Linked DNA regions of Pararhizobium sp. A13. The protein of the gene in region 1 interacts with the protein of each later gene in a pairwise test. Links are inferred from orthologs where the notes say so. Each region holds a gene or a part of one and is shown on either strand. Other genes may lie near its edges.

What was found. The genes of interacting proteins can lie anywhere in the genome.
Region 2: the proteins of hfq (region 1) and rho interact in binary tests that used the Escherichia coli proteins (3 or more experiments, as listed by UniProt). The link is inferred for Pararhizobium sp. A13 from one-to-one orthologs.

Annotation. Positions count from the first base shown.
Region 1 is NZ_CP149510.1:2,890,427-2,895,479, reverse strand. Bases 1,453-4,306 are described here. They hold hfq (RNA chaperone Hfq), read right to left. Parts: upstream 3,074-4,306; coding sequence 2,831-3,073; downstream 1,453-2,830. Other genes in these bases: WI754_RS14295 (sigma-54 dependent transcriptional regulator), read right to left, coding at 4,084-4,306; WI754_RS14300 (D-amino-acid transaminase), read right to left, coding at 3,185-4,048; hflX (GTPase HflX), read right to left, coding at 1,453-2,752. Also shown: WI754_RS14320 (nucleoside deaminase), read left to right, coding at 1-556; mazG (nucleoside triphosphate pyrophosphohydrolase), read left to right, coding at 562-1,395; more of hflX, read right to left, coding at 1,427-1,452; more of WI754_RS14295, read right to left, coding at 4,307-5,053. UniProt on the Escherichia coli protein: RNA chaperone that binds small regulatory RNA (sRNAs) and mRNAs to facilitate mRNA translational regulation in response to envelope stress, environmental stress and changes in metabolite concentrations.
Region 2 is NZ_CP149510.1:972,500-977,617, forward strand. The notes cover bases 1,251-4,169. They hold rho (transcription termination factor Rho), read right to left. Parts: upstream 3,384-4,169; coding sequence 2,118-3,383; downstream 1,251-2,117. Other genes in these bases: mnmE (tRNA uridine-5-carboxymethylaminomethyl(34) synthesis GTPase MnmE), read right to left, coding at 1,251-1,918; hemJ (protoporphyrinogen oxidase HemJ), read right to left, coding at 3,577-4,116; hemE (uroporphyrinogen decarboxylase), read right to left, coding at 4,113-4,169. In the rest of the region: more of mnmE, read right to left, coding at 599-1,250; more of hemE, read right to left, coding at 4,170-5,118. UniProt on the Escherichia coli protein: Facilitates transcription termination by a mechanism that involves Rho binding to the nascent RNA, activation of Rho's RNA-dependent ATPase activity, and release of the mRNA from the DNA template.

The sequences.
Region 1 (5,053 bases):
CCTTCTGACCGTCATCGAGGCTGACATTCTTCCGCTGACGGAAAAGGGCGTTAGCGCCGGCAACAAGGTCTTCGGCGCCGCCATCCTGCGTAAATCGGACCTGTCCCTGGTGATCGCCGAGACGAACAACGAAACCGAAAATCCGCTGTGGCACGGCGAAGTGCATACGCTGAAACGCTTTTACGAACGAGCAGAGAAGCCGGACACCAAGGACTTGATCTTCCTGTCCACCCACGAGCCCTGCTCGATGTGCCTTTCGGCCATCACCTGGGCCGGCTTCGACAATTTCTATTATTTCTTCAGCCACGAAGATTCCCGCGACGCCTTTTCCATCCCGCACGATTTGAAGATCCTGAAGGAGGTCTTCCGGCTCGATCCGGGCGGTTATGCGAAGAACAACGCCTTCTGGCGGTCCTCGTCGATCGCCGATCTGGTTGCGACATCCGACGCGAAATCGGCGCTGCGCGCCCAGGACAAGCGCATCCGTGAAAAATACCAGTCCCTGTCCGATGCCTACCAGTCCGGCAAGGACGACAACGCGATCCCGCTGAATTGAGACCCATGCAGCCCTCCAAGGACATCACGCGCCTCCTCGACATCATGGCAGCCCTGCGCCAGCCGGAAACCGGCTGCCCCTGGGATGTCGTCCAGACCTTCGAGACGATCAAGCCTTATACGATCGAAGAAGCCTACGAGGTCGCCGACGCCATCGAGCGTGGCGACATGGACGACCTCTGCGATGAACTGGGCGACCTGCTTCTGCAGGTGGTTTTTCACGCCCGCATGGCCGAGGAAGCCGGAGACTTCGCCTTCGGCGACGTGGTCGAGGCAATCACGCGAAAGATGATCCGCCGTCATCCGCACGTCTTTGCCCACTCGGACGCAGACACGCCGGAGGCGGTCAAGCGGCAATGGAGCGAGATCAAGCAGGCTGAAAAGGACGAACGCCGCGCGCGGCGCGCCCGGCACGGTTTTCCCGAAGATGCAAACAAGGGCCATCTCGGTTCGGTCCAGCGCAGCTTTCCGGCCCTGGTCGAAGCGCTGAAGCTGCAGGAGCGAGCGGCAAAAGTCGGCTTCGACTGGTCCTCGCCGGAACCGATCCTCGACAAGATCGAGGAAGAGATCGCCGAATTGCGCGAGGCGCTCGCCGCCAATGACAAGGCCAAGGTGGCGGATGAACTCGGCGACCTGATCTTTGCCGTGGTCAATATCGGCCGCCATGTCGGCGCCGATCCGGAAATGGCTCTGCGCGGAACGAACACCAAGTTCCGGCGCCGCTTCCGCCACATCGAGACCGAACTGGAGTCGGCTGGAGAAACGCTTGAAGATGCGACGCTGGAACGGATGGAAGAACTCTGGCAGGCAGCAAAGGCGATCGAGAGGCAACTAACGTAACGGCATTCCGTAACGTCAGCCGCTCTGAAACCTACCAATCCTGGGCGACAGCCTTCGGTCCGTTCCCCAGCCGGCGCTCGAGTTCTTCCGCTTCGGCGGCCGTCAGTCGCAGATCGAGACTGACCGATCCGTCTTCCATGTCTTCGCGGCCGTCCACGATCGCATGCCCGTAAACCCACGACAGCAATTGCAGCTTCTCGACAGGCAGGGCGACCGTGCATTCCGTCATGACGCCGGAAAGCCGGCTGCCGATTTCCTCGAGCAGATGATCGATGCCGTCGCCGGTGATCGCCGAAACAGCCGTCGTATTGTCCGTGTTTTCAGCCTTCTGCACGAGGCCGGCCCGCGTTTCAGCGTCAAGCAGGTCGATCTTGTTCCAGACCTCGATGATGCGCTCTGCCCTTGCCTTCTCGTCGATGCCGAGATCGGTCAGGATGCGCAGCACGTCTTGCGCCTGCACCTGATTGTCGGGGTCGGCGAGATCGCGAACGTGCAGGATCAAGTCGGCTTCCAGAACCTCTTCCAGCGTCGCCCGGAAGGCGGCGACCAGATGCGTCGGCAGGTCGGAGATAAACCCGACGGTGTCGGACAGGATCACCATGCGCCCATGCGGCAGCTTCATGCGGCGCAGCGTCGGATCAAGCGTGGCAAACAGCATGTCTTCGGCAAGAACGCCGGCGCCGGTAATGCGATTGAACAGGGTCGATTTGCCGGCGTTGGTGTAGCCGACAAGGGCGACGATCGGATGTGGCACTTTCTTGCGCTTGGCACGGTGAAGCTGGCGCGTGCGGCGGACCTGCTCCAGTTCCTTCTCCAGCTTGACGATCTTTTCCTGCAGCAGCCGGCGGTCGGCTTCGATCTGCGTTTCACCGGGACCGCCCATGAAACCGGCACCGCCGCGCTGGCGCTCGAGGTGGGTCCAACTGCGGACCAGCCGGCCTTTCTGGTAGTTCAGATGCGCAAGATCGACCTGCAGCGTGCCTTCCCGGGTGGAGGCGCGGCGACCGAAGATTTCGAGGATGAGACCGGTCCGGTCGATGACCTTGCAGTTCCATTCTTTTTCGAGGTTTCGCTGCTGAACAGGCGTCAGCGGATGATCGACGATCACCAGGCCGGCATTGTGCTCGATGAGCAGATGACCAATTTCCTCGATCTTGCCACTTCCAAGCAACGTTCCCGGCTTCGGTTGGGCGATGGGCACGATCGTGCCGTGCACGACCTCAAGATCGATCGCAAGTGCCAGCCCGATGGTTTCCTCGAGTCGGCTTTCGTCGCTGCGCGTCGAGGTCGCGACAATCACGTCCGCATTCTGCCTGCCGGTCTTTTTCAGGACCGGAACAATGACCACGGCGCGCATGTCATCACGCAGCTTTTCGAGCTCCGGGATGATCGACGCCGATTTTGTATCACGTTTGGTAATGTGCCTTGTATCCCGTCAGGACGCGGATTCTTCACTCTCGAACATCTGCATCGGCTGACCCGGCATGATCGTCGAGATCGCGTGCTTGTATACGAGCTGGGAATGCCCGTCACGCCGCAAGAGGACACAAAAGTTGTCGAAAGATGTGACGACGCCCGTCAGTTTCACACCATTGATAAGAAATATCGTCAGAGATATCTTCTGCTTGCGGACGGTGTTGAGAAAAAGATCCTGCAAGTTCTGAGAACGTTCCGCCATAGCGCCGCTTCTTTCTTATTTGCCGGTTCAACTTAACCGGTTGATTATTCGATCTGTTTATCCCGAACGCCGTCAGAAGTCTCCTTCAGAGCGTCCCCCAGGATTTTGGTATCAAATCGCAGTCTTTTCCGCAATGTCGAAAAAGGCTTCACGAATTTTCTGTGACACGCTGCCGGGATGGCCATTGGCGATGGTTTTACCGTTAACCGCCACCACCGGAAAGCAGATGCTTGTCGCAGCCGTAATGAAAACCTCACGCGCGACAAGCATTTCTTCGACCGAAAATGCTCGCTCCTCAATATCGATTCCCGCTGCGGCAACCACGTCCATCAGCGTCGTGCGGGTGATGCCGCGAAGAATGCCGTGATCGGCATGGCGCGTCCGCAGCGTTCCATCCTTGTCGACGATCCACACATTGGTCGCAGCGCCTTCCTTCACCGTGCCGTCCGGCTCGACGAAGATCGCTTCCTGAGCGCCGTCCTCTTTTGCCGCCTGCCGGGCGAGAACGTTCGGCAGCAGCCCGACGGTCTTGACGTCGACACGATCCCATCGGTTTTCCGGCACGGTGATCGCTCGGACTCCAACTGCGTTCTTCCTTGCGATGAGTGAAGCGTCGGTTCTCTTCGCCGTGACGACGATCGTCGATGGCGTCCCCTCTGCAGGAAAGACATGGTCTCGCCGGGCGGCTCCGCGCGTCACCTGCAGGTAAAACAGGCCGTTGCGTACCCGGTTGCGCCGCAGAACTTCGCGAATGACGACAACGAGCGCCGCCCGCGTCATCGGCCAGGCGATACGGATTTCCGTGAGAGATCGGTCGAGCCGGTCGAGATGCCGCGTCAAATCGACGATGTAGCCGTGGCGGACTTCGCAGACTTCATAGACGCCATCGGCAAATTGAAAACCCCGATCCTCGATGTGGACGGCGGCATCGGCATGACGCCGGTAGGCGCCGTTGACATAGGCAATTCTCGACATGGATGACTTATTTCAAGAGATAGGAACCGGCGATTTCAGACGCCGAGCGATTTCAGCTTCCGGTGTAGAGCCGAACGCTCCATGCCGACGAACTCGGCCGTGCGTGAAATATTGCCGCCGAAACGATTGATCTGGGCGATCAGATAATCCCGCTCGAACATTTCACGCGCCTCACGCAACGGCAGCGTCATGATATGCTGATCCCCCTGCGCCGATATCTTCGGCAAGCTGTCGCCCACCTCGCTTGGCAGCATGTCGGCCGAGATCGCCGTGTCGGGGCCGTCACTGCGGGCAAGGATCATCAGCCGCTCGATATTGTTGCGCAATTGACGGATGTTGCCCGGCCAGTCATGCGATTGCAGCACGGCCAGCGCATCATCGCCAATCTTGCGGCTGCGAATGCCTGCCTGCTCGCTGATCTGGCGCATGAACATGTCGACCAGGAAGGGAATATCCTCGCGGCGCTCGGCAAGCGCCGGCACCCGTACCGGAATGACCGCCAGGCGATGGTAGAGATCCTCGCGGAAAGCCCCCTCGGCGATCTGGCTTTCGAGATTGTAGGCGGTCGAGGAGATGATGCGGACATCGACCTTGACGCGCTTGGAGCCCCCGACGCGTTCGAACTGCTGATCGACCAGCACGCGCAGGATCTTATTCTGCGTTTCACGCGGCATTTCGCCGACTTCGTCGAGATAGAGAATTCCGCCATGCGCCTCTTCCAGCGCGCCGGTCTTGCGCGGCTGGCCCGGCGTTCCCTCCGTGCCGAAGAGCGCAATTTCCATGCGGTCCGGCGTGATCGCCGCCGCATTCAGTGCGACAAAGGGACCTGCCATTCGTGAAGACTTGCGGTGGATCATCCGCGCCACGAGCTCCTTGCCCGAACCGGAAGGGCCGTGGATCATGATGCGGCTATTGGTCGGCGCGACCTTCTCGATCGTCTGGCGAAGCTGCGAGACGGCAACGGAGGTGCCGATCAGTTCAACGGGATCGCCAGAGCGTTTCTTC
Region 2 (5,118 bases), 1.9 Mb from region 1 along the record:
CCGCGGGAATCTTCCGGTTGCCAATATGGATGAGGCCCCGCAGGAACGTCCCCGTTGTCAAAACCGCCGCGCCGCAGCTCAGGGAACGTCCGTCGGCAAGAACAACGCCGCTTACCCGGCCATCCTGAAGCCGGAGATCGAAGGCATCGCCCTCGATGACATCCATGTCTATCGATTGGATCTCCGCCTGCATTGCCAGCCGATAGAGCTTTCGATCAGCTTGCGTGCGCGGGCCGCGAACGGCAGGCCCCTTTCGGCGATTAAGCAGGCGGAACTGAATTCCAGCAGCGTCAGCAACGCGGCCCATCAGCCCGTCCATTGCATCAATCTCGCGAACAAGGTGACCCTTGCCGAGGCCGCCTATCGCGGATTGCATGACATAACGCCAATGGTGTCGCGCTTGTGCGTGACGAGCGCCGTCCGGGCGCCCAAACGCGCAGCAGCACTTGCCGCCTCGCAACCGGCATGGCCACCGCCAATGACAATGACATCGTAATCAATCATACCAACCGTCTCCATCACGGTATTAAATCGGGTGCGAATCGTTTCACGTGAAACATCCAAAGAGACTCGCGCACGTTGTATTGCCGGTTGCATCTCATTTGCCGATACAGAATTCTGAGAAGATCACATCCAGGAGATCTTCCACATCCACCCGCCCGGTAATACGGCCGAGCGCATCGCCCGCCTGCCGGAGATATTCCGCCTGAATATCGAGGCCGCGATTAGATTGCGTCAAACTCATATCGATTGCGTTGCATGCCTGTTCGAGACAATTGACGTGCCTCTTCCGGGACGGCAGCGACAACGCCGTATTGCCCGAGACGTCGGGCAGGTGGCCCTTCAACTGTTCGATAAGCCGGTCGATCCCTACGCCCGTCGTCGTCGATATCAGGACATCGGCGTCAGCCTTATCCCACAAAACGGCATTGCGATCAATCTTGGTGCCGACGCGAATAACCGGCTTCGACGCATTCGGCCCTACCATTTCCGGAAATCCACCCGGTGCGTCCGCCAGCAACAGGATTACGTCTGCCTGCTCGAGCGTCATATAGGCACGCCGGACACCCTCTTTCTCAACCACGTCGTCGGTGGGCCGAAGCCCGGCGGTATCAAACAGGCGGACGGAGAATCCGGCTAATGAAAGGTCGATAGACAGCACGTCTCTTGTGGTCCCGGCTATATCGGTGACGATCGCAACATCCCGGCGGGCGAGGTAGTTGAGCAGGCTCGACTTGCCGGCGTTCGGTTCGCCGGCAATGACGATTTTCAGCCCGTCGCGGATGATTTCCGCCGTTCCGGCGCCTGCCAGATGCGCACCAATCGCAGTACGCAAGGCCCGCATATCGCCCCAGATGGATGCTGCCACCGAACCCGGAATGTCATCCTCATCGGCGAAATCGAGCTCGGCTTCGATCATTGCCCTTGCATGAATAAGCCGCTGGGCCCAGCCCTGATAAAGCGCCGAGAGATGTCCGCTCGAATGTTCCTGTGCCAGGCGCCGCTGCATCTCGGTTTCCGCAGCAATCAGATCAGCGAGGCCTTCGATCTCCACGAGATCGAGCTTGCCATTGTGAAAAGCGCGCCGCGAAAACTCGCCGGCCTCCGCATGTTTCAGTCCGGGAACAACGGAGAGTTCGCTCAGGATGGCATCAACCACCGCACGCCCGCCATGAACCTGGAGCTCCGCGCAGTCCTCTCCCGTGAAAGAAGCGGGCGCGGAGAAATAGAGCACCAGGCCTTGGTCCAGGACGTCATTGTTTCGATTCCGAATCGACCGAAGCGTCGCGTGTCTTGGCGGAGGTGCCGATCCACACAGCCGTTCCAGCGCCGGTCTCGTCTGTGGACCGCTGATGCGAATGACGGCGACGCCGGACGGCAAACCGCCGGATGACAAGGCATAGATCGTGTCTGCCACTCTCTGATCGTGTTGATGGTTCACCGCCGGAACATCCTCGTTCGGACCTGATAACAAGTGTGATTATACGCCGTATAGCGCTTCACCGCGCGCCTTGCTGCCGTGACTCCGGCGAAGGAATCCGGCTAAGCTATAGATGGCCTGAAAACACGAAAGCCCAGGCCGAGCCTGGGCTTTGTCCCGAAATTCACCGATTCGATCAGGTGTTCATCGAATCAAAGAAATCGCCATTGGTCTTGGTCTGCTTCAGCTTGTCGATCAGGAACTCGATCGCATCCGTGGTGCCCATCGGTGCAAGGATACGGCGAAGCACGAAGATCTTCTGCAGGTCCTGGCGCGGCACGAGAAGGTCTTCCTTGCGCGTACCGGATTTGAGGATGTCCATAGACGGGAAGATGCGCTTGTCGGCGACCTTGCGATCCAGCACGATTTCCGAGTTTCCGGTACCCTTGAACTCTTCGAAGATGACTTCGTCCATACGGCTGCCGGTATCGATCAGGGCCGTCGCAATGATCGTTAGCGAGCCGCCTTCCTCGATGTTACGGGCGGCACCGAAAAAGCGCTTCGGCCGCTGCAGAGCGTTGGCGTCGACACCACCGGTCAGCACCTTGCCGGATGACGGCACGACGGTGTTGTAGGCGCGGCCGAGGCGGGTGATCGAATCGAGCAGGATGACGACGTCGCGACCGTGTTCGACAAGCCGCTTGGCCTTTTCGATGACCATCTCGGCCACCTGAACGTGGCGCGTTGCCGGCTCGTCGAAGGTAGAGGACACGACTTCGCCCTTCACCGAACGCTGCATGTCCGTCACTTCTTCCGGCCGCTCGTCGATCAGAAGAACGATGAGGTAGCATTCCGGATGATTGGCAGTGATCGAATGGGCGATGTTCTGCAACAGGACCGTTTTACCGGTGCGCGGCGGCGCGACGATCAGGCCGCGCTGGCCCTTGCCGAGCGGCGCGATCAGGTCGATGACGCGGGCGGAAAGGTCCTTCGAGGTCGGAACCTCAAGTTCCATCTTGAAGCGCTCGTTCGGATAGAGCGGCGTCAGATTGTCAAAATGAACCTTGTGCCGGATTTTTTCCGGATCCTCGAAATTGATCGTATTGACCTTGAGCAGCGCGAAATAGCGTTCGCCTTCCTTCGGTCCACGGATCGGACCCTCGACCGTATCGCCGGTCTTTAGCGAGAAGCGGCGGATCTGCGAGGGCGAGATGTAGATGTCGTCCGGACCCGGCAGATAGTTGGCATTGGCCGAACGCAGGAAGCCGAAGCCGTCCTGCAGTACTTCGACGACGCCTTCGCCGATGATCTCGATCTCTTGGCTCGCAAGCATTTTCAAGATCGCGAACATCAGTTCCTGCTTGCGCATGACGCTGGCGTTTTCAACCTCGAGAGATTCAGCAAAGGCCAGAAGGTCCGTCGCAGTTTTGTTTTTTAGTTCTTGTAGCTTCATTTCAGCCATGAAGGGGACCACACTTGGAATTCGAAAGGAAAATCGGCGTGTCGGATGTAAGGGGAGCTGCAGCGGGAAGGGGCAGACTCGTAACGTTTACATATGCCACGAAAGAGGAGGTGGCGGGAAAATAGCGATTCACTCGATGCGCCGCAAGGGGTCTGGAGAAATTACCGGACGTTTCCTCTTCAACGCTCATGAATCAAAAAGGTTTCACCACCGCCATGATGACGATGAGGATCATCAAAAGGGTCGGCGCTTCGTTCATCAGCCGCCAGTACCGGGCGCTGCGGGTATTTTCATCCCGCGCAAAAGCGCGCACCGCGCGGCTGAACAGGACATGGACGCCGGTTAGGATAACGACAAGCAGCAGCTTGGCATGCAGCCACCCGCCCTGAAATCCATAGATGCTCCAGGCGAGATAAAGCCCGAGCACCCAGGTGATCATCATTGCCGGGTTCATGATGACCTTCAACAGCCGCTGCTCCATCATCTTGAAGGTTTCGGACTGTTGCGAACCCGGCGCCGCATCGGTGTGATAAATGAACAGCCGCGGCATGTAGAGCAGCGCCGCCATCCAGGACATCACCGCAATGAGGTGCAGCGCCTTGATCCAAAGATAGAGATTGTCGGGCTGCCAGAGGAATAACACGGCGAGCAGTCCCAGGAACAGGGCGATGGCGATGAAGGCGCGCGCCCGCGCCTTGTTCCCCGGGCGGGCGTCGGTCTGGCGTTCGGTCATCGCCTTGCTCCGCGCACCCGAGAGACGAGACGGGAGACGTTTTCCGGATCGGCCTGCGGCGTAATGCCATGTCCGAGATTGAAGATCAGTGGGCCGTTGCCCAGGACTTCAAGAATCGCGTCGATACCTTCATCCAAGGCCTGGCCGCCGGCAACAACCCGCATCGGGTCGAGATTGCCCTGTACCGGACCATCCTTCTGAAGCTCGGCCGCAAAGGAAAGCGGAACCGACCAGTCGAGACCGATCGCATCCGCATCCGTTCCTTGCCGGTAATCCTTGAGGAGAATACCGGCACCCTTTGCAAAGGCGATGATCTTTGCATCGGGCCGGCGGGTGCGAACACTGTCGATCATCCGGCGAACAGGTTTGACGGCGTAGCGAAGAAATTCATCCTCGCCGAGCACGCCCGCCCAGGAATCGAAAATCTGCACCGCGTCGGCGCCGGCATCGATCTGCTCGACAAGGTAATCGGCCGAGACATCGGCAAGCGTCGCAAGCAGCCCGTCGAAAGCTTCCGGATGGCGATAGGCAAACAAACGCGCCGGCGCCTGGTCCGGCGTCCCCTGGCCGGCGATCATATAGGTCGCCACCGTCCACGGCGCGCCGCAGAAGCCGAGCAGCGTCGTCTCTTGCGGCAGTTCACGACGCAAGCGCCGCACGGTTTCGATCACAGGTTTGAGGTGATCCGAAACCGGCCGGACGTCGAGCTTTGCAATATCCGCCGCATCGATCGGATCCATGCGCGGTCCATGCCCTTCCTCGAAGCGAACATTACGCTTCAGCGCATCGGGGATAACAAGGATGTCGGAAAACAGAATGGCGGCGTCAAAACCATACCGCCGGATTGGCTGCAATGTCACTTCGACGGCAAGTTCCGGCGAATAACAGAGATCGAGGAAGCTGCCGGCTGTCGCACGGGTCAGGCGATATTCGGGAAGATAACGGCCCGCCTGCCGCATCAACCAGACGGGAGGAGGTGACAGGGTTTCACCCTTCAACACC